Regions from separate parts of the Streptomyces sp. ICC4 genome, predicted to be linked through region 1. Evidence: riboswitches for the same ligand, from Rfam matches in the RefSeq annotation. Region 1 holds a riboswitch; the other holds the start of a gene.
The links. Region 1 has a riboswitch for ZMP and ZTP ahead of glyA (serine hydroxymethyltransferase). Riboswitches for the same ligand answer to the same signal wherever they lie in the genome.
Positions count from the first base shown of each region.

Region 2: another riboswitch for ZMP and ZTP. It lies ahead of DRB89_RS24520 (bifunctional 5,10-methylenetetrahydrofolate dehydrogenase/5,10-methenyltetrahydrofolate cyclohydrolase); the one in region 1 lies ahead of glyA (serine hydroxymethyltransferase).

Region 1 is NZ_CP030286.1:2,056,144-2,064,939, reverse strand. Features, by position in the region: gene DRB89_RS09475 (2'-5' RNA ligase family protein) at 1-401, opposite strand, end outside; gene trpS (tryptophan--tRNA ligase) at 530-1,543, opposite strand; gene glyA (serine hydroxymethyltransferase) at 1,746-3,017, opposite strand; ZMP/ZTP riboswitch at 3,053-3,143, opposite strand; gene DRB89_RS09460 (transposase) at 3,243-4,265, opposite strand; gene rocD (ornithine--oxo-acid transaminase) at 4,469-5,674, shown strand; gene DRB89_RS09450 (glutathionylspermidine synthase family protein) at 5,720-6,910, opposite strand; gene DRB89_RS09445 (hypothetical protein) at 6,917-7,246, opposite strand; gene DRB89_RS09440 (hypothetical protein) at 7,362-8,237, shown strand; gene DRB89_RS09435 (PLP-dependent aminotransferase family protein) at 8,309-8,796, opposite strand, start outside.
Region 2 is NZ_CP030286.1:5,256,893-5,265,688, forward strand. Features, by position in the region: gene DRB89_RS24510 (aldehyde dehydrogenase family protein) at 1-21, shown strand, start outside; gene DRB89_RS24515 (peptide MFS transporter) at 205-1,716, opposite strand; gene DRB89_RS24520 (bifunctional 5,10-methylenetetrahydrofolate dehydrogenase/5,10-methenyltetrahydrofolate cyclohydrolase) at 1,840-2,748, opposite strand; ZMP/ZTP riboswitch at 2,777-2,869, opposite strand; gene DRB89_RS24525 (methyltransferase domain-containing protein) at 2,994-3,755, shown strand; gene DRB89_RS24530 (RNA polymerase sigma factor) at 3,970-5,544, shown strand; gene DRB89_RS24535 (hypothetical protein) at 5,562-7,373, opposite strand; gene DRB89_RS24540 (MoxR family ATPase) at 7,370-8,431, opposite strand; gene DRB89_RS24545 (hypothetical protein) at 8,548-8,796, opposite strand, start outside.

The DNA of each region.
Region 1 (8,796 bases):
ATCGCCTCCTCGGAGATCCCGTGGGCGACCGTGACGTGCGGGTGGTACGGGAAGGCCAGCTCCCGGCTGAGCGGCCCTTCCGGGTCGCGGACCCGGCCCTGGAGCCAGGTGCAGCCGGGGCCGCCTTCGACGACCTGGACGAAGACGACCGGCGAAAGGGGGCGGAAGGTTCCCGTACCGGCCAGCCGCATCGCGAAGGGAAGGCCGGTGGCCGCGACCTGGGCCAGGTGGGCCCGGATCTCCGGAAGCCGGTCCGCGGCCACCTCCGTCGGCGGTACGAGGGTGACGTGCGTGGGAATGCCATGCGCGGCGGCGTCCCCGAAGCCGGCGCGCAGCTCCTGGAGGCTGCTGCCGTACGGCTCCGGGACCGCGATCGAAACGCCGAGCGTTACGGTCCCCACGTATCTCTCCTCCGCCTGTCGTCCTGCGCGTCGCCCGTGTGCGGCCTGTGCGCCGCGTGTGTGCTGCCGCACCAGTGTGGCGGCAGCACCCCCCAGATCGCCAGGGCCCTCTTTCCCCCGCGTGCCCGTCAGTGCTTCGCGGGCAGGAAACCGAGGTGGTCGTAGGCCTGCGCCAGGGTCTCCGCGGCGACCGCCCTGGCCTTCTCCGCGCCCTTGGCCAGCAGGGAATCCAGGGTCTCCGGATCGTCCAGGTACTCCTGGGTGCGCTGCTTGAAGGGTGTGACGAAATCGACCATCACGCCGGCCAGGTCCGTCTTGAGCGCGCCGTAGCCCTTGCCCTCGTACGCGGCCTCGAGCGCGGGGATCGACTCGCCCGTGAGGGTGGAGTAGATCGTGAGCAGGTTGCTGACGCCGGGCTTCTTCTCGGCGTCGAAGCGGACCTCCGCCTCGGTGTCCGTGACCGCGCTCTTGATCTTCTTCTCGGTGGCCTTGGGCTCGTCGAGGAGGTTGATCAGGCCCTTGGGGGACGAGGCCGACTTCGACATCTTGATCGCCGGGTCCTGGAGGTCGTAGATCTTCGCGACCTCCTTGACGATGTGCGCGGCGGGGAGGGTGAAGGTCTTCCCGAAGCGCTGGTTGAAGCGCTCGGCCAGGTCGCGGGTCAGCTCGATGTGCTGGCGCTGGTCCTCGCCGACGGGGACGGCGTTGGCCTGGTAGAGCAGGATGTCCGCGACCTGCAGGATCGGGTACGTGAACAGGCCGACGGTGGCGTTGTTGGCGCCGCCCTTGGCGGACTTGTCCTTGAACTGGGTCATCCGGCTGGCCTCGCCGAAACCGGTGATGCAGTTCATGACCCAGCCGAGCTGCGCGTGCTCGGGCACGTGGCTCTGGATGAAGAGCGTGCAGCGCTCGGGGTCCAGGCCGGCGGCGAGCAGCTGCGCGGCGGAGAGGCGGGTGTTCGCGCGGAGGTCCTTCGGATCCTGCGGCATGGTGATCGCGTGCAGGTCGACGACCATGTAGAAGGCGTCGTGCGTCTCCTGCAGGGCGACGTACTGCCGGATGGCTCCGAGGTAGTTCCCGAGGTGGAACGAACCGGAGGTGGGCTGGATGCCGGAGAGCGCGCGAGGACGATCAGAAGCCATGGCGCCATTCTCTCAGGTGCGATGGCGAGCTCGGGCCCGCCGCTGGCCGGAACCGGGCGGGTCGCTCCGCCGGCGCCCCGGCCCCGTACGGGTACCCGGCGGTAGCGGCCCGTCCGGATCTTGCCTCGGCCGAGCGACCGCTTTCTGCGCGGGTCCGGCGGGGCCGGACTGCCCTCGGGGCAGGTCCGGCCCCGTCAGGGGGCTACGCCAGCGGGAGCCCGGGGGCCGGGAAGGCGGCCATCAGGTCGCAGACCTCGGCGCGGACGGCGGCCAGGGTCGCTTCGTCCCCCATCGCGGCGGCGTCGACGGCCCGCGCGATCCAGTCCGCCACCACCGGCATGTGCTCGACCGCCAGACCGCGCGAGGTCAGCGACGGCGTGCCGATGCGGATGCCCGACGGGTCGAACGGCTTGCGCGGGTCGAACGGCACCGTGTTGTAGTTCACGACGATGCCCGCCCGGTCCAGCGCCTTCGCCGCGATCTTGCCGGAGACGGCCTTGCCCGTGAGGTCGATCAGGATCAGGTGGTTGTCCGTACCGCCCGAGACCAGGTCGAAGCCCCGCTCCAGCAGCGCCGCGGCCAGCGCCTTGGCGTTCGCGACGACCGCGTGGGCGTACGACACGAAGGACGGCTGCGCCGCCTCGTGGAGCGCCACCGCGATGCCGGCCGTCGTCTGGTTGTGCGGGCCGCCCTGGAGCCCCGGGAAGACGGCCTTGTCGATGGCCTTCGCGTGCTCCTCGCGGCACATCAGCATCGCGCCGCGCGGGCCGCGCAGGGTCTTGTGCGTGGTCGTCGAGATCACGTCCACGTGACCCGCCGGGGACGGGTGCGCCCCGCCCGCGATCAGGCCCGCGATGTGGGCGACGTCCGCGACGAGGACCGAGCCCGCCTCCTTCGCGATCGAGGCGAAGGCCTCGAAGTCGATCGTGCGCGGCAGCGCCGTACCGCCGCAGAAGATCAGCTTGGGGCGCTCCGCGAGCGCGAGGTCCCGTACCGCGTCGTAGTCGATGAGGCCGGTCTCCGCCTGGACCCCGTACTGCACGCCGCGGAACCAGGAGCCCGTCGCCGAGACGCCCCAGCCGTGCGTCAGGTGCCCGCCCATCGGCAGGGCCATGCCCATCACGGTGTCGCCGGGCTTGGCGAAGGCCAGGTAGACGGCGAGGTTCGCCGGCGAGCCGGAGTACGGCTGCACGTTGGCGTGGTCCACGCCGAACAGGCCCTTCGCCCGCTCGATCGCCAGCGCCTCGACGCGGTCGATGTTCTGCTGGCCCTCGTAGTAGCGGCGGCCCGGGTAGCCCTCGCTGTACTTGTTCTGCAGCACCGTGCCGGAAGCCTCCAGCACGGCCGCGGACACGTAGTTCTCGCTGGGGATCAGGCGCAGGGTCTCCGCCTGCAGCGTCTCCTCGGCGGCGATGAAGGACGCCAGCTCGGGGTCGGTGGCGAGCAGGGCGGGGTGACGGTGGTTCGCGCTCATGGCGGCTCCTCCGGGGTCGATGTCAGATCTCGTCCCCGCGAGGCCCAGGCGAGCGGCCCTGTATGCGGTCGTGCCCGCACGACTCCCCCGGAGTTCGTTCTCCGTACGCCAGTCGCCGTGCGTGCCGCCCACCTTAGCGGCCGCGCCACGGATGAGGTTTCTCTGTCCGGCATACGAGCGAGGATGCAGATTGAGACCTCCCCTTGAACGAAAGGGATTCCTACCTCACGCTGCCTGGCGGACCGGCGGTCCGTCAGGTCTTCCGCGATCAACGGCAGCCGGGATGAAACCAGCCCGGACGAGCATGACGCGCGCGGAGTTCTTGTCTCCGGGAGAGACGGCTCCGCACGCGGTGCATGTGTAGGTGCGTTCCGACAGCGGGAGTGCGTGCTTGGTTCTCGCTCCGCAGTGTCCGCAGTGTCCGCAGTCCATGGTGGTGTGCGCGGGGTGCACGAGCCGCAGGTCGCGGCCGTGCTTGCGCGCCATGTTGATCAGCTCGCGCTTCGTAGTGGAGATGGCCGCGTCTGCGGCCTTGCGGGCCATCGTGGACTTGGCGAGGAACTTCGGCCGGAAGTCCTCCGCCGCGATCCGCCCGAAATCCGTCACCACGCGCTTGGCCCACTTGCGGGCGGTGTCCTGGCGCTGGCGGGCGATCTTCTTGTGTACCTTCGCGGCTTGCCTCTTCGCCCGGCGGTAGCCCTCCGATGCGGCCCGGCCGCGATTCGGTTTACGGCGGGCCATCATCCGCTGATAGCCCGCCAGCTTCCCGGCCGCCTTCCTGCCGTGCCCGGCATGCGGAAGATCGTGATCGTCGCTGGTGGTGGTCGCGGTCTCCTTCACGCCCCAGTCGACACCGATCGCCGCGCCCGTCACCGGCAGTGGCTGCGCCTCGGCCTGAATGACGAAGGAGGCGTACCAGTGGCCGAGGCCGTCGCGGTAGACGCGGACACTGGACGGGTCGGAGGGAAGCTCCCGCGACCACACCACTGTCAGAGATATGCCGCCCGCCAGGTGAAGGAGGCCGTCCTTCAGCCGGAACCCGCGACGGGTGTAGTTGAGGGTGGGGTCTGCCAGTTCCTTCTTCTTGAGCCTGGGCATCCCCGCCCTCTGCCGCACCGGCAGCCGCGCCTTGATGTCCTTCAAGGTTTTGGCACGGGAGGCGGCGAAGTCCCGGATGATCTGCTGCTGAGGCACCGACGCTCCCGCCCGCGACACCCCACCCGAACGAGTGACCGACCACCCGACGATGCCTCAACGTGGGGAATCTCCATCGGTTCAAGGTCTTCCCCCGGCGCTGCCATGGCGAACGCCGATCCGCTCGTGGGAGGATCTGCTCCCTTGTCCCGCTACGCGGGGAGCCGGATTCATCCCCGGCCGGAAGGCCAGGACTTCCTCCGGTTCCCCGGTGACGCCACCCCCGTCACAGGCCTGGACGGACGATCGGAGACCCCGTGTCGACAACTGCTGATGCCATCCGCTCCGCCGACGCGCACAGCGCGCACAACTACCACCCCCTGCCCGTCGTCGTCGCCACGGCGGAGGGCGCGTGGATGACCGACGTGGAGGGACGCCGCTACCTCGACATGCTCGCCGGCTACTCGGCCCTCAACTTCGGCCACGGCAACCGCCGTCTGCTCGACGCCGCCCGCGCCCAGCTGGAGCGGGTCACCCTCACCTCCCGCGCCTTCCACCACGACCGGTTCGCGGACTTCTGTACCGAGCTCGCAGCGCTGTGCGGCAAGGAGGCGGTGCTGCCCATGAACACGGGCGCCGAGGCCGTGGAGACCGCGGTGAAGACCGCCCGCAAGTGGGGCTACGAGGTCAAGGGCGTGCCGGACGGGCACGCCAAGATCGTGGTCGCGGCCGACAACTTCCACGGCCGCACCACGACGATCGTGTCCTTCTCCACGGACCACGAGGCCCGCGACCACTTCGGCCCCTACACGCCGGGCTTCGAGATCGTCCCGTACGGGGACCTCACCGCCCTCGCCGCCGCCGTCACCTCCAACACCGTCGCCGTGCTGCTGGAGCCGATCCAGGGCGAGGCGGGCGTCCTCGTACCGCCCGCCGGATACCTGCGGGGCGTACGGGAGCTGACGCGCGAGCGGAACGTCCTGTTCATGGCGGACGAGATCCAGTCGGGACTGGGCCGGACCGGCAAGACCTTCGCGTGCGAGCACGAGGAGGTCGTCCCGGACGTCTACATCCTCGGCAAGGCGCTCGGCGGCGGCGTCGTGCCCGTCTCGGCGGTGGTCGCCGACCTGGACGTGCTCGGCGTGTTCAAGCCCGGCGAGCACGGCTCCACCTTCGGCGGGAACCCGCTGGCCTGCGCCGTCGCACTGGAGGTCGTCGCCATGCTCCGCACCGGCGAGTACCAGCAGCGGGCCGCCGAGCTCGGCGACCACCTGCACCGGGAGCTCAACCTGCTGGTCGGCGGCGGCGCGGTGACCGCCGTACGGGGCCGCGGGCTCTGGGCGGGCGTCGACATCGACCCGGCCCGCGGCACGGGCCGGGAGATCTCCGAGAAGCTGATGGAGCTCGGGGTCCTGGTGAAGGACACCCACGGGTCGACGATCCGGATCGCGCCGCCGCTGGTGATCAGCAAGGAGGACCTGGACTGGGGGCTGGACCAGCTCAGGTCGGTCCTCGCCGAGTAGGCGCGCCGCGACCCGGCGGGCTCACCCGGTCACCGCACTAGAGGATCAGAGGATCACGTGGGGCAGGAAGCGGGCGTACTCGTCCGTGACCGGCCCCTCCGATTCGCGGATGCCGAGGCCCGCCGCCTCGTCCTCGACGACCCACGCGCCGAGCACCACCCGGTTGCCGTCGAAGTCGGGCAGCGGGGCGAGTCCCTGGAAGACGTACGTCTCGTCCGGTTCCGGGGCGAAGGGCTCGCCGTCCACGGGGTGCAGGGTGACCCCGGCCCCCTCGCGCCCCAGCAGCGGCTTCGCGACGTAGCCGGTGGTCCGCGCGAGCTCGCGCGGGCCGTCGAGGTAGGCGGGCAGCAGGTTCGGGTGCTCGGGGAAGAGCTCCCACAGGATTGCCAGCAGCGCCTTGTTGGAGAGCAGCATCTTCCACAGCGGTTCGATCCAGGCCGTCGTCCCGCTGCCGCCGCCGTGGTCGTAGGTGCCCAGCACCTGCGGTCCGAAGGCGTCGGTGGCCAGCCACTCCCACGGGTAGAGCTTGAAGCAGGCGCGGATGAAGCCGAGCTTCTCGTCGACGAACCGGCCGGACAGGCTGTCCCAGCCGATCTGCTCCACGGACAGCTCCCGCGCGTCGATGCCGGCCTGCTCGGCGGTCTCCTGGAGGTAGGCGACCGTCATCAGGTCCTCGCCGAGCTCGTCGGTCTCGGAGTGCGCGAAGTGCACCGGGCCGGGCGGCAGCAGCTCCGCCTGGCGGCGCCAGGCCTCGACGAGCCGCTCGTGGAGGGAGTTCCACTGGTCGGCGCCGGGGAACCGTTCCTCCATCCAGAACCACTGCGGGCTCGCCGCCTCCACGAGGGAGGTGGGGGTGTCCGCGTTGTACTCCAGCATCTTGGCGGGGCCGCCGGCGCCGTCATAGCGCAGGTCGAAGCGGCCGTAGAGCGAGGGCTGTTCGGCGCGCCGCCGCCAGGACTCGGCGATGAGCGCGGCGAGCTTCGGGTCGGTGATGCCGAGGTCCGCGAAGCGGTCCCGGTCGACGATGTGCTCCGCCGCCGCCAGGCACATTGCGTGCAGTTCCTCGACGACGTTCTCCAGCGCCTCGACCTCGGGCAGCGAGAAGGAGTAGTACGCGCTCTCGTCCCAGTAGGGGCGCAGCGAGTCGTCGGGGTAGCGGGTGAGGGGGTAGATCAGCCCCTGCGCCTCGACCGTCTTCTGCCAGTCCGGGCGGGGCTCGATGGTGTGGCGCTGCACGCTGGATCAGCCGCCCGAGGAACTCTTGTGGCTGCCGCCGATGCCGCCGCGGGTGACGGCGGACTTGTCGAAGCTGCCGCCGCTGACCTTGTTCTTCGCGACGGTGCCGCCGTAGTAGTAGGCGCCGCGGCCCCCGCTCTTGCACTCCTTGGTGTTCAGCTTGTCCAGGGTGGCGCGGTCCGCGCAGCGCTTGTCGGGCTCGTTGCTGCTGCCGCAGGCCACCAGGGCGGCGGCGAGCAGGCCCATGCCGCCGAGCGCCACGGCGCCGGAACGCATTCGGCGTGTGGTGCGCTTGTTGTCGGTGCTGCTACCGCTGCTGCTACCGCTGCTGTCCATGTGTGGTTCGCTCCCCCTGGGTGGCCGGCTGCCGACAGACTAGAACGGGTCGCGGGGCCGAAGGAATCCGGCCGCCGTGAGTTCGGTGACCTAGAGTCGGTTCGTGCTCATTGGGATGATTTGCGCGCTCGGTGCGGCGGTCTGCTTCGGCACGGCGTCGGTTCTTCAGGCCGTCGCGGCGCGGGCGGCGGAACCGGGAACGGGCTCGGGAGTCGACACCGCCCTCCTGCTGCGGGCCCTGCGCCAGTGGCGCTACCTCGCCGGTCTCGGCCTGGACGGGGCCGGTTTCGTCCTCCAGATCATCGCCTTGCGGCACATCCCGATCTACGCGGTGGGCGCGGCGCTCGCCGCCAGCCTCGCGGTCACGGCGGTGGTCGCGGCGCGGCTGCTGCGGGTGCGGCTGAGCGGTACGGAGTGGGCCGCGGTGGCGGTGGTGTGCGCGGGGCTGGTGATGCTGGGGCTGGCTTCCGGCGAGGAGGGCTCGGGGACCGGTTCGCTCGCGCTCAAGCTGGGGCTGCTGGCGGTGGCGGGGCTGGTGCTCGTCACCGGGGCCGTGGCGGGCGGGCTGCCGGACCGCAGCAGGGCCCTGACCCTGGGTCTGGCGGCCGGGACGGGCTTCGGGGTGGTGGAGGTGGCGGTCCGGCTCATCGACGACATCTCGCTGTCCGCGCTGTCGAACCCGGCCCTGTACGCGCTCCTGCTGGGCGGGGGCGCCGCCTTCCTCCTGCTCACCTCGGCGCTGCAGCGGGGCTCGGTGACCACCGCCACGGCCGGGATGGTGCTGGGCGAGACGATCGGGCCGGCCGTGGTGGGCGTGGCCTGGCTGGGCGACCGGACCCGCGAGGGCCTGGCCTGGCTCGCGGTCGCCGGCTTCGTGGTGGCCGTCGCCGGAGCCCTGGCACTGGCCCGCTTCGGCGAACCCCCGGCGCAGGCGGGCCCGGATCAGCCGGACCCCGATCGGCCGGACCCGGTACGCCCCGACCCCGCATAGCCGGGACCCGCGGACCCGTGTAGCCGGGTCCCCCGGACCCGTGTAGCCGGGTCCCCCGGACCCGCGGACCGTCACGGGAGCGTCGCGACCAGGGCCGCCAGGGTCGCGGACCAGGCGCTCTGGGGCGGCGTACCGAAGCCGACGACCAGCGCCTCGCGCGCCGGCGCCGCGGAGTCCGGGTGGCGGAAGGACGACAGCGGCTGCAGGCCCAGGTCCTGCCAGGCGGCCGCGCGCAGGGCCGCCCGTTCGCCGCCCGGCGCCAGGTCCAGCACCGCGTGCAGGCCCGCCGCGATGCCGGAGACCGCGGCGCGGTCGCCGACGGCCGCCACCAGCTCGTCGCGCCGCCGCCGGTAGCGCAGCCGCATCTCGCGCACGTGCCGGTCGTACGCCCCGGACCGGATGAACTCCGCCAGCGTGAGCTGTTCGAGGGCGCTGGAACTCCAGTCCGCCCGGCTCTTCACCGCGAGCACCTCGTCCATCAGCGGCCCCGGCACGACCATCCAGCCCATGCGCAGCCCCGGCGCCAGGGACTTGCTGGCCGTCCCGAGGTAGACCACCC
Region 2 (8,796 bases), 3.2 Mb from region 1:
GTGCGCTGGTTCGCGGGCTGAAGGAGGAGCAGCGCCATGACCACCCCCACGCACACCCCCCCCGGTACCCCGCCCACCGCCAGGCCCCACACCCCCCGCTCCCCCCGCTCTCACCCCCCCCACCGCATCGGCTCACGGTGCCGCCTCTGAGCCCCCTGCGGGCCGCAGACGGGCCACAGGGGGCCGTAGGGGGTCGCAGGCGGCTCAGGCCGCCGCCACCGCCGCCGCCTCGCCCGTCAGGACCTTGAGCCGCTTGGTGAAGAAGACCATCACCGCGCCGGCCGCGATGACCATCGCGCCCTGCCACAGGAAGTTCCAGCTCTGCCCGATGACCGCGTCGAGCCGGGGCAGCTGCGCGCCGATCGCGTCTCCGGTCGCGGCGGCCAGGAACCAGACGCCCATCATCTGGTTGGTGAAGGCGCGCGGGGCGAGCTTGGTGGTGACCGACAGGCCGACCGGGCTCAGGCACATCTCGCCCATGACCTGGATCACGTACACGCCCACGAGCCACATCAGCGAGACCTTCACGCCGTTGGAGGCGATGGCCGCGGCGCCCGACATGACCACGAAGGAGCCGCCGGTCAGCAGCAGGGCCAGGCCGAACTTGAACGGGGTGCTCATGTGCTTGCCCCGCCGGACCCAGAAGGCGGCGAAGACCGGGGCCAGGACGATCACGAAGAGGGACGGCAGCGACTGGGTCCAGCTGGCCGGGATGTGCCAGCCCAGCAGGGACAGGTCGGTCTTCTGGGCGGCGAACAGGTTCAGCTCGTTGCCCATCTGGTCGTAGACCAGCCAGAACAGCGTGGCGGCCAGGAAGAGCCAGACGTAGGCGCGCAGCCGGGTCTTCTCGACCCGGTCGATCTTCGGGCTGCGGTACATGGAGTACAGCACGCCCGCCGGGACCACGACGGCGACGACCGTGAGCACGAAGGTGATGTTGTCGATGCTCAGGGCGTGCGAGGCGCCGAGCAGGCCGATCAGGACGGCCGTGAAGACCAGGCCGTACGCGGAGGACTTGCGCAGCTTGGCCCGCTCGGCGGCGGTCAGCCGGACCACGGGCTCGGCGCGCAGCTGCCCGGAGAGCTTGCGGCCGCCGAGGACGTACTGGACCAGGCCGAGGGCCATGCCGACGGCGGCGGCGCCGAATCCGAGGTGCCAGTTGACCTCTTCGCCGAGGTAGCCGACGACGAGGGGGGCCATGACCGCGCCCAGGTTGATGCCCATGTAGAAGATCGAGTAGCCGGCGTCGCGGCGCTGGTCGTCCTCGGGGGCGTAGAGCCGGCCGACGAGGGCGGAGATGTTCGGCTTGAGCAGCCCGGTGCCGATGACGATGAGGACCAGGCCGGGCCAGACGAAGACCGGGTCGGGGACGGCCATCAGGACGTGGCCGGCCATGATGACCACGCCGCCCCACAGGACGGCCCGGCGGGCGCCGAGGAACCGGTCGGCGATCCAGCCGCCGGGCAGTGCCAGCAGCGAGATCATGGCCATGTAGACGCCTTCGACGGCCTCGGCCGTGCCCTCGTGGAGGGCCATGCCGCCGTGGGCGCGGGAGGCTGCCAGGAAGTGCACGAGGATGGCGACCATGCCGTAGAGGCTGAAGCGCTCCCACAGCTCGGCGAGGACGAGGGTGGCGAGCCCGCGCGGGTGGCGCTCCCGGCCCGTCCCCGCGGTGTCCGGTCCCGAGGCCTTCTGCATATCCATCGATGCGTTCACATATTCATTGGAGCCTCGGGTCGGGGCGCACGGATCGTCCTTTCGGCCGTTACCGGCGGAAAGCAGACGCCCCGGGCCCAAGGGCCCGGGGCGTTCCTCACGCGGAGGGGGACCCGGTGCGGGTCAGAGGTCCGCGAGCGCCAGCCCGGCCTGGGCCGCGGCCGCCCGGACGGTCTGCTCGAGCAGTACCGCGATGGTCATCGGGCCGACGCCGCCCGGTACGGGGGTGATCAGCGAGGCGCGGGCGGCGGCCGACTCGAAGTGGACGTCGCCGACGTTGCCCTCGTTGTACCCGGCGTCCAGGACCACGGCGCCCGGCTTGATGTCCTCGCCGCGGATGAACTCGGCCTTGCCGACGGCGGCGACCAGCACGTCCGCCTGGCGGACGATGGACGGGAGGTCCACGGTGCGCGAGTGGCAGTAGGTGACGGTGGCGTTCTGCTCCAGGAGGAGCATCCCCGCGGGCTTCCCCAGGATCGCGCTGCGGCCGACGACCACGGCGTGCTTGCCGGTCAGGTCCACGTCGTAGGCCTCCAGCAGCCGCATGATGCCGCCGGGGGTGCAGGAGACGAACCCGGGCAGCCCGAAGCCCATGGCGGCGAAGGAGTGCATGGTGACCCCGTCGACGTCCTTGCCGGGGGCGATGGCCTCGAAGGCGGCGCGCTCGTCGATGTGGTGCGGGACGGGGTGCTGGAGCAGGATTCCGCTGATCTCCGGGTCCTCGGAGAGCGCGGTGAGGGCGGCCACCAGTTCCTCGGTGGTCGTGGCGGCCGGCAGCTCCACGTGGCGGGAGGTGATCCCGGCCTTGGCGCAGCGGTTCTGCTTCATCCGCACGTAGGTGACGGAGGCGGGGTCCTCGCCGACCAGCACGGTCGCCAGACAGGGCGCGGTGCCGGTGCGCTCGGTGATCTTCGCGGCGTGGTCGGCGGTCCGCTCCGAGATGCGGCGTGCCAGGGCCGTGCCGTCCATCAGCCGGGCGGTGGGGGCCTGGCCGTCGGTCTGGGCCGCGGGAACGGTCTGGGCAGTCGTCATGGGGTCTCCTGAGCGTCGCTGCGGGATCGCGGTTCGCCCAGGCGCGCGGCAGTCGACGTACGGAGCACGCCGGGCCGCTCCCCGGTGGTGATCCACCCGAACGCCAGTCACGGCCCGCCGCCAGTGTAGGCGAACCCCCGGGGACCCCGGCGGGGGGCCCGGGGATCGCTGCCGGGCCCCCCGCCGGGATCCCCGGGCCCGGGAATCCGGTGGATGACCGGGGCGCGACCTGGGACGATCGAGACATGACGCCCACTTTTGACCATCTCGTCGCGGAGGCCGACTCCGTGTCCGTGGACGGCTGGGACTTCTCCTGGCTCGACGGCCGCGCCAGCGAGCAGCGCCCCTCCTGGGGGTACCAGCGCCTCCTCGGGGAGCGCCTGGCCGCGGTCCGCTCCGCCCTGGACATCCAGACCGGCGGCGGGGAGGTGCTCGCCGGGGCCGGCCCCCTGCCCCCGCTCATGGCGGCCACCGAGTCCTGGCCGCCGAACGTGGAGAAGGCGACGCGACTGCTGCACCCGCTGGGCGCGGTGGTGGTCGCGGACTGCGACGAGCCCCCGCTGCCGTTCGCCGGCGAGGCCTTCGAGTTCGTCTCGAGCCGGCATCCGGTGACGATCTGGTGGGAGGAGATCGCGCGGGTGCTGCGGCCGGGCGGCACGTACCTCTCCCAGCAGGTCGGTCCGGCGAGCGTCTTCGAGCTGGTCGAGTACTTCCTGGGCCCGCAGCCGGAGGAGGTCCGGCGGGGCCGGCACCCCGACGACGCGGTCGCCGACGCCACGAAGGCCGGGCTCGAAGTCGTCGATCTGCGCTCGGAGCGGCTGCGGACGGAGTTCCACGACATCGGAGCCGTGATCTACTTTCTCCGGAAGGTGATCTGGATGGTGCCCGGTTTCACGGTCGGGCACTACCGGGACCGCTTGCGCGAGCTGCACGAACAGATCGAACGCGACGGCCCGTTCGTCGCGCACACCGCCCGATTCCTCATCGAGGCCCGCAAAACGGGCTGACAAATCGGGCGGACGCGACCACCGCCGATCGGTTGCCCGGTCACAGCGTGGCGCAGGTCACTCAATTGAGCGCGTAACGAATCGACTCGGGCATGCGATGAACCGACAGGTGTCCTCGTGCGGCCCGGAATACAGACCCCCCTCGGGTCTGTTTCCCAAGTTCGCGCGATGATGTCCCGCCATCCCTTTATCTGTTCGCAACGAGAGGCTCCTTGTGTCGCTCAGCCCGTCCCGTACGTTCCCCACGGAGATCGCCGAATCCGAGGCCCTGGTCGCGCTTGTCGAGCGCGGCCGCGAGCAGGGTCACATCAACGGTGATGACGTGCGCCAGGCCTTCGAGGCCGGCCGCATCCCGGTGGACCAGTGGAAGCGGGTCCTGCGCAGCCTGAACCAGGTCCTGGACGAGGAGGGCGTCGCGCTGCACGTCAGCGCCGCGCCCGCCACGAAGGTTGCCGCCAAGAAGCCGCGCAAGGCGGCCGCCGCCCCGGCGCGTGCCGTCACCAAGAAGGCCGCCGCCCCGCCGCGCCTCATCGGCGCGCGCAAGACGGCGGCCCCCGCCACCGCCGCGGCGATATCCGACCCGTCGGCCTCCGGCACCGAGGAGGAGGTGGCGGCCGAGGCCGCTGCCGCGCCGAAGAAGCGGACGGTCAAGAAGACCGCCGTGAAGAAGACCGCGGTCAAGAAGACGGCCGCCACGAAGAAGACCGCCAAGGACGGCGACGAGGGCGACGCCCCCGTGGCCCTGGGCGAGGACTGGGCAGCCGAGGACCTCGACGAGGGCGACGAGAAGGAGACGCCCAAGACGGGCGGCAGCGCCGGCTTCGTCCTGTCCGACGACGACGAGGACGACGCTCCGGCGCAGACGGTCATGGTCGCCGGCGCCACCGCCGACCCCGTCAAGGACTACCTCAAGCTCATCGGCAAGGTGCCGCTGCTCAACGCCGAGCAGGAGGTCGAGCTCGCCAAGCGGATCGAGGCCGGTCTCTTCTCCGAGTACAAGCTCGAAGAGGAGGAGGACCACAAGCCCGCCTTCAAGCGCGAGCTCGAGATCCTGGTCGAGGACGGCCGCCGCGCCAAGAACCACCTGCTGGAGGCCAACCTCCGCCTCGTGGTCTCGCTGGCCAAGCGCTACACCGGCCGCGGCATGCTCTTCCTGGACCTGATCCAGGAGGGCAACGTCGGCCTGATCCGCGCCGTGGAGAAGTTCGACTACACCAAGGGCTTCAAGTTCTCCACGTACGCGACCTGGTGGATCCGGCAGGCGATCACGCGCGCCATGGCCGACCAGTCGCGCACCATCCGCATCCCCGTCCACATGGTCGAGATCATCAACAAGCTGGCCCGCGTCCAGCGCCAGATGCTCCAGGACCTCGGCCGGGAGCCCACTCCGGAGGAGCTGGGCAAGGAACTCGACATGACCCCCGAGAAGGTCATCGAGGTCCAGAAGTACGGCCGCGAGCCGATCTCCCTGCACACCCCGCTGGGTGAGGAGGGCGACAGCGAGTTCGGTGACCTCATCGAGGACTCCGAGGCGGTCGTCCCGGCCGACGCCGTGAGCTTCACCTTCCTTCAGGAGCAGCTCCAGTCGATCCTGGGCACGCTCTCGGAGCGCGAGGCGGGCGTGGTCTCCATGCGCTACGGCCTCAACGACGGCCAGCCGAAGACCCTCGACGAGATCGGCCGCGTGTACGGGGTCACCCGTGAGCGCATCCGCCAGATCGAGTCGAAGACCATGTCGAAGCTCCGTCACCCGTCGCGCTCGCAGGTGCTGCGCGACTACCTCGACTAAAAATCGGGTCGCGCCCCTCAGGTCAGTCGGAAGACCGGCCCGCGGGGCGTGAACGGCAGGGAGGCACCCTGCGGGATCAGGAAGGCGTGCTCGCGCCGGATCCGCAGGGTGTCGGTCCACCCGTCCGTGATCACCAGCACCGGGGCCCCGGGCGGGAAGTCCTCGGCACGCTGCAGCAGGTCGATGCCCGGTTGCAGGACGGTCCCTCCCCGGCCGCGCACCCTCACCCGGCCCGCGATCTCGGTCGGGGGCAGATAGCCCGCGTCGTACGGCGCCGCGTCGCAGAACACGACGCGGGCGGCCGGTACGTCGCGGGCTTCGGCGTACGAGGCGATGGCGCCGAGCGCCTTGCCGAGCAGGGCGGTGTCCATCGACCCCGAGGTGTCGAGGACCACGCCGAAGGTGCAGCGGGCCGTCTCCTCGGCGGGGAAGTACCGGCCGGCCCGCGGGATGTCCGGGGTGGAGGCCTGCCGGCGGGCCGGGCGCGCGAAGCTGCGTACCGGCTCGGGGCGCGGCACGTACTCGTCGAACCAGCGGGCCAGGCGCGCGTCCCAGGGCACCGGGGGGTGGGCCAGTGCCCGGATCTCCTCGATCAGCCCGGCGGGCAGCAGCCCGCGCTTCCCCTGCTCGTGCAGGTCGAAGCCCTGGACCAGGCCGCGCCGGTAGAACTCGTCCAGGTCGGTGTACGGTCCGCTCCCAGGGTGGGTCAGCGGCTCGCCGAGGATGTCCCCGCGGCCCTTGCCGCGCAGGGTGGCGAGCCGGCGCATCCGGCGCAGGTCGCCGGTGATCCGGTCGTAGACCTCCTCGACGGACAGGTCCCGCAGCTCCGGGTCGTACAGCAGCCCCTCGGGCATCTCTCCGACGCCCATCTCGACGAGCCAGCCGTTGACCACGTAGTCGGCGGCCACGTTGTGCAGGTACGGGTCCCGGGCGCCGCGGCGCTCTCCGTGGCGCAGGGCGGCGTGCAGCATCTCGTGGGCCAGGATGAACCGCCACTCCTCGTCGGCGAAGGTGCGCAGCGGGTTGACGTAGATCTCGCCGGCGCTCGCGCTGACGGCTGCGATGTCGATGCCGTCAGCGCGGGCGAGCTCGGCGTCGGCGACGAGCCGCAGTCCCGCGGCGAGGCCGCCCAGCAGCGGGTACGAGGAGACGAACCAGCTCAGGGCCCGCTCCCACGGCTGCGGCCGGTGCCCCTCGCGGCCGGCGGCCAGGTCCATGGTGGCGGAGACGGACCGGGTGAGGGCGTGGGCGAAGCCGGTCTGCCAGTCGGGGGCCGCGTTCCAGTTCCGCCAGGGCTCCAGGATCTGGTCGGGGGCGCCGGCGGCGCTCGTGCCGCAGTCCTCGTAGCGGGGCGGGACCCCGTCCTGGCGCCAGGCGCCGGTGAGCTGCTCCTCGTCGCCGCCCGGGTACGCGTCGGGCAGCCGGTCGGGGGCCCGGCCGACGGGGAAGTTCAGCAGGAAGCGGTTGACGACGACGCAGCGGGCCGCGAGCTCGGCGCGGTCGGGCTGCGGCCGGTCCTCCTCCTTGGCGGCGGGCACGTGCCCGAATCCGAGGTGGAGCAGGCAGTGCGCCAGGGTCCAGGCCCATTCGGCGGGCTCGGCGCGGCGGGCGGGGTGGGCGTGGATCACGCCGTTGGAGGTGACCACCGCGAGGCCGGCGGCGACGCAGAGATCGCACCGCGGGTTGCGGCAGTGGGAGGCGGAGACGGCGTTCAGAGCCGGGTTCTGCCGGATCGCGGCCCGCCCGGCCTCGTAGGCGAGGGTGGCCGGGTCGGGCTTGGCCTGCTTGGCCTGCTTGGCCTGCTGCTTGGACGGCTTGCGGGTGGTCACCGGCGGGCCTCGACCAGGCGGGGCATGTCGCGGGCGGCCTCGATGAGGAACCAGGCGGGCAGCACGGGCTGGCCGTCGGCGTCGTCGGCTATGACGGTCTGGGCCACCTCGACGGAGATCTCGGCGAGCTGCACCAGCAGGGACTTGGCGCGGTAGGCGGTCTGGCGGACCCCGGGCGAGACGTGTTCCTTGCGGGCGGGCAGCTCCTTGACGAGGCGGCCCCGGAAGGCCTCGGCGAGGTAGTAGAGCAGGTCGCGGTCCTCCATGCGGGCGGGCCAGGAGGCCTCGCCCTTGATGACCGCCTCGATGCCGAAGGTGTGGCGGACGATCTTGGCGTAGCCGCGGAAGGAGACGGCGTGCGCGGGGGTGAGCGTGCCGTGCGCGAGCACGCCGAGCGTCTGCTCGTCCAGGTCCGGCCCGAAGGAGTGCAGGGCGTCGGAGAGCATGTGCCAGGAGCGGGGCGTGGAGAAGGGCTCCTCCGTCTTGGGCGGCTGCGACCACAGGTGGTCGGGGCGGTCCGCGAGGTAGTCGGCGACCCAGGGGTGGATGCCGTTCTCGCCGGCCCACACCAGCCAGTCCCCGGCGGACGCCCGCAGGTGGACGTGGGTGAGCCGGTTGACGAGCGCGGAGGCGATGGGCCGGGCCAGGGCGTTGTCGGTGGCGCGGTTGCCCGCGCCGATGACGATGGAGCCCGGGGGCAGCTCGTAGGAGCCGATCCGCCGGTCGAGGATGAGCGAGTAGAAGGCCTTCTGCACGTCCGGGCCCGCCGCGTTGAGCTCGTCGAGGAACAGGCAGTACGGCTCTTCGCGGGCGATGGCCTCGGGCGGGCAGAACACGGAGCGGCCGTCGCGGATCTGCGGTACGCCGATCAGGTCCTCGGGCGCGAGCTGCGTGCCGAGCAGGCTGACGCACTCCAGCCCCAGCGAGTCGGCGAACTTGCGCACGAGCGAGGACTTCCCGATGCCGGGCGCCCCCCAGAGGAAGACGGGCCGCACGGTGGCGAGCCCGAGGAGCAGTTCGGGGAGCTGGGCGGGGGTGACGGTGACGGCGGCCTGCACGGACGTCCTTCGGCGCGAGGGGTGGAATGCGCCCAGTGTCGGTGCACCCGGCCCCCGGCCGCAGCCGAATTTCGTCCGTGCGGGCCCGGGGAGGGAGCGGTCCGCGGCTCAACCGGTCAGTGGATGACCCGGAAGCTGCGCCAGGGGAGGCTGGCGGGGGCCGTCACGTCCGAGAGGGAGGTGGCGACGTAGGTGCCGTCCTCGCGGTCGCCCTTGCGGCAGTCCTCGGTCCGGTACAGGACGACGTCGACGAGGGTGTTGTTCTCGACGTGCGCGGCCCCGTGGGGGAGACCGATGCTCTGGCACCCCCTCACGGAGGTGTTGGAGTAGCTCACCTCGATCGGCGAGTCATGGGCCCTGAAGCT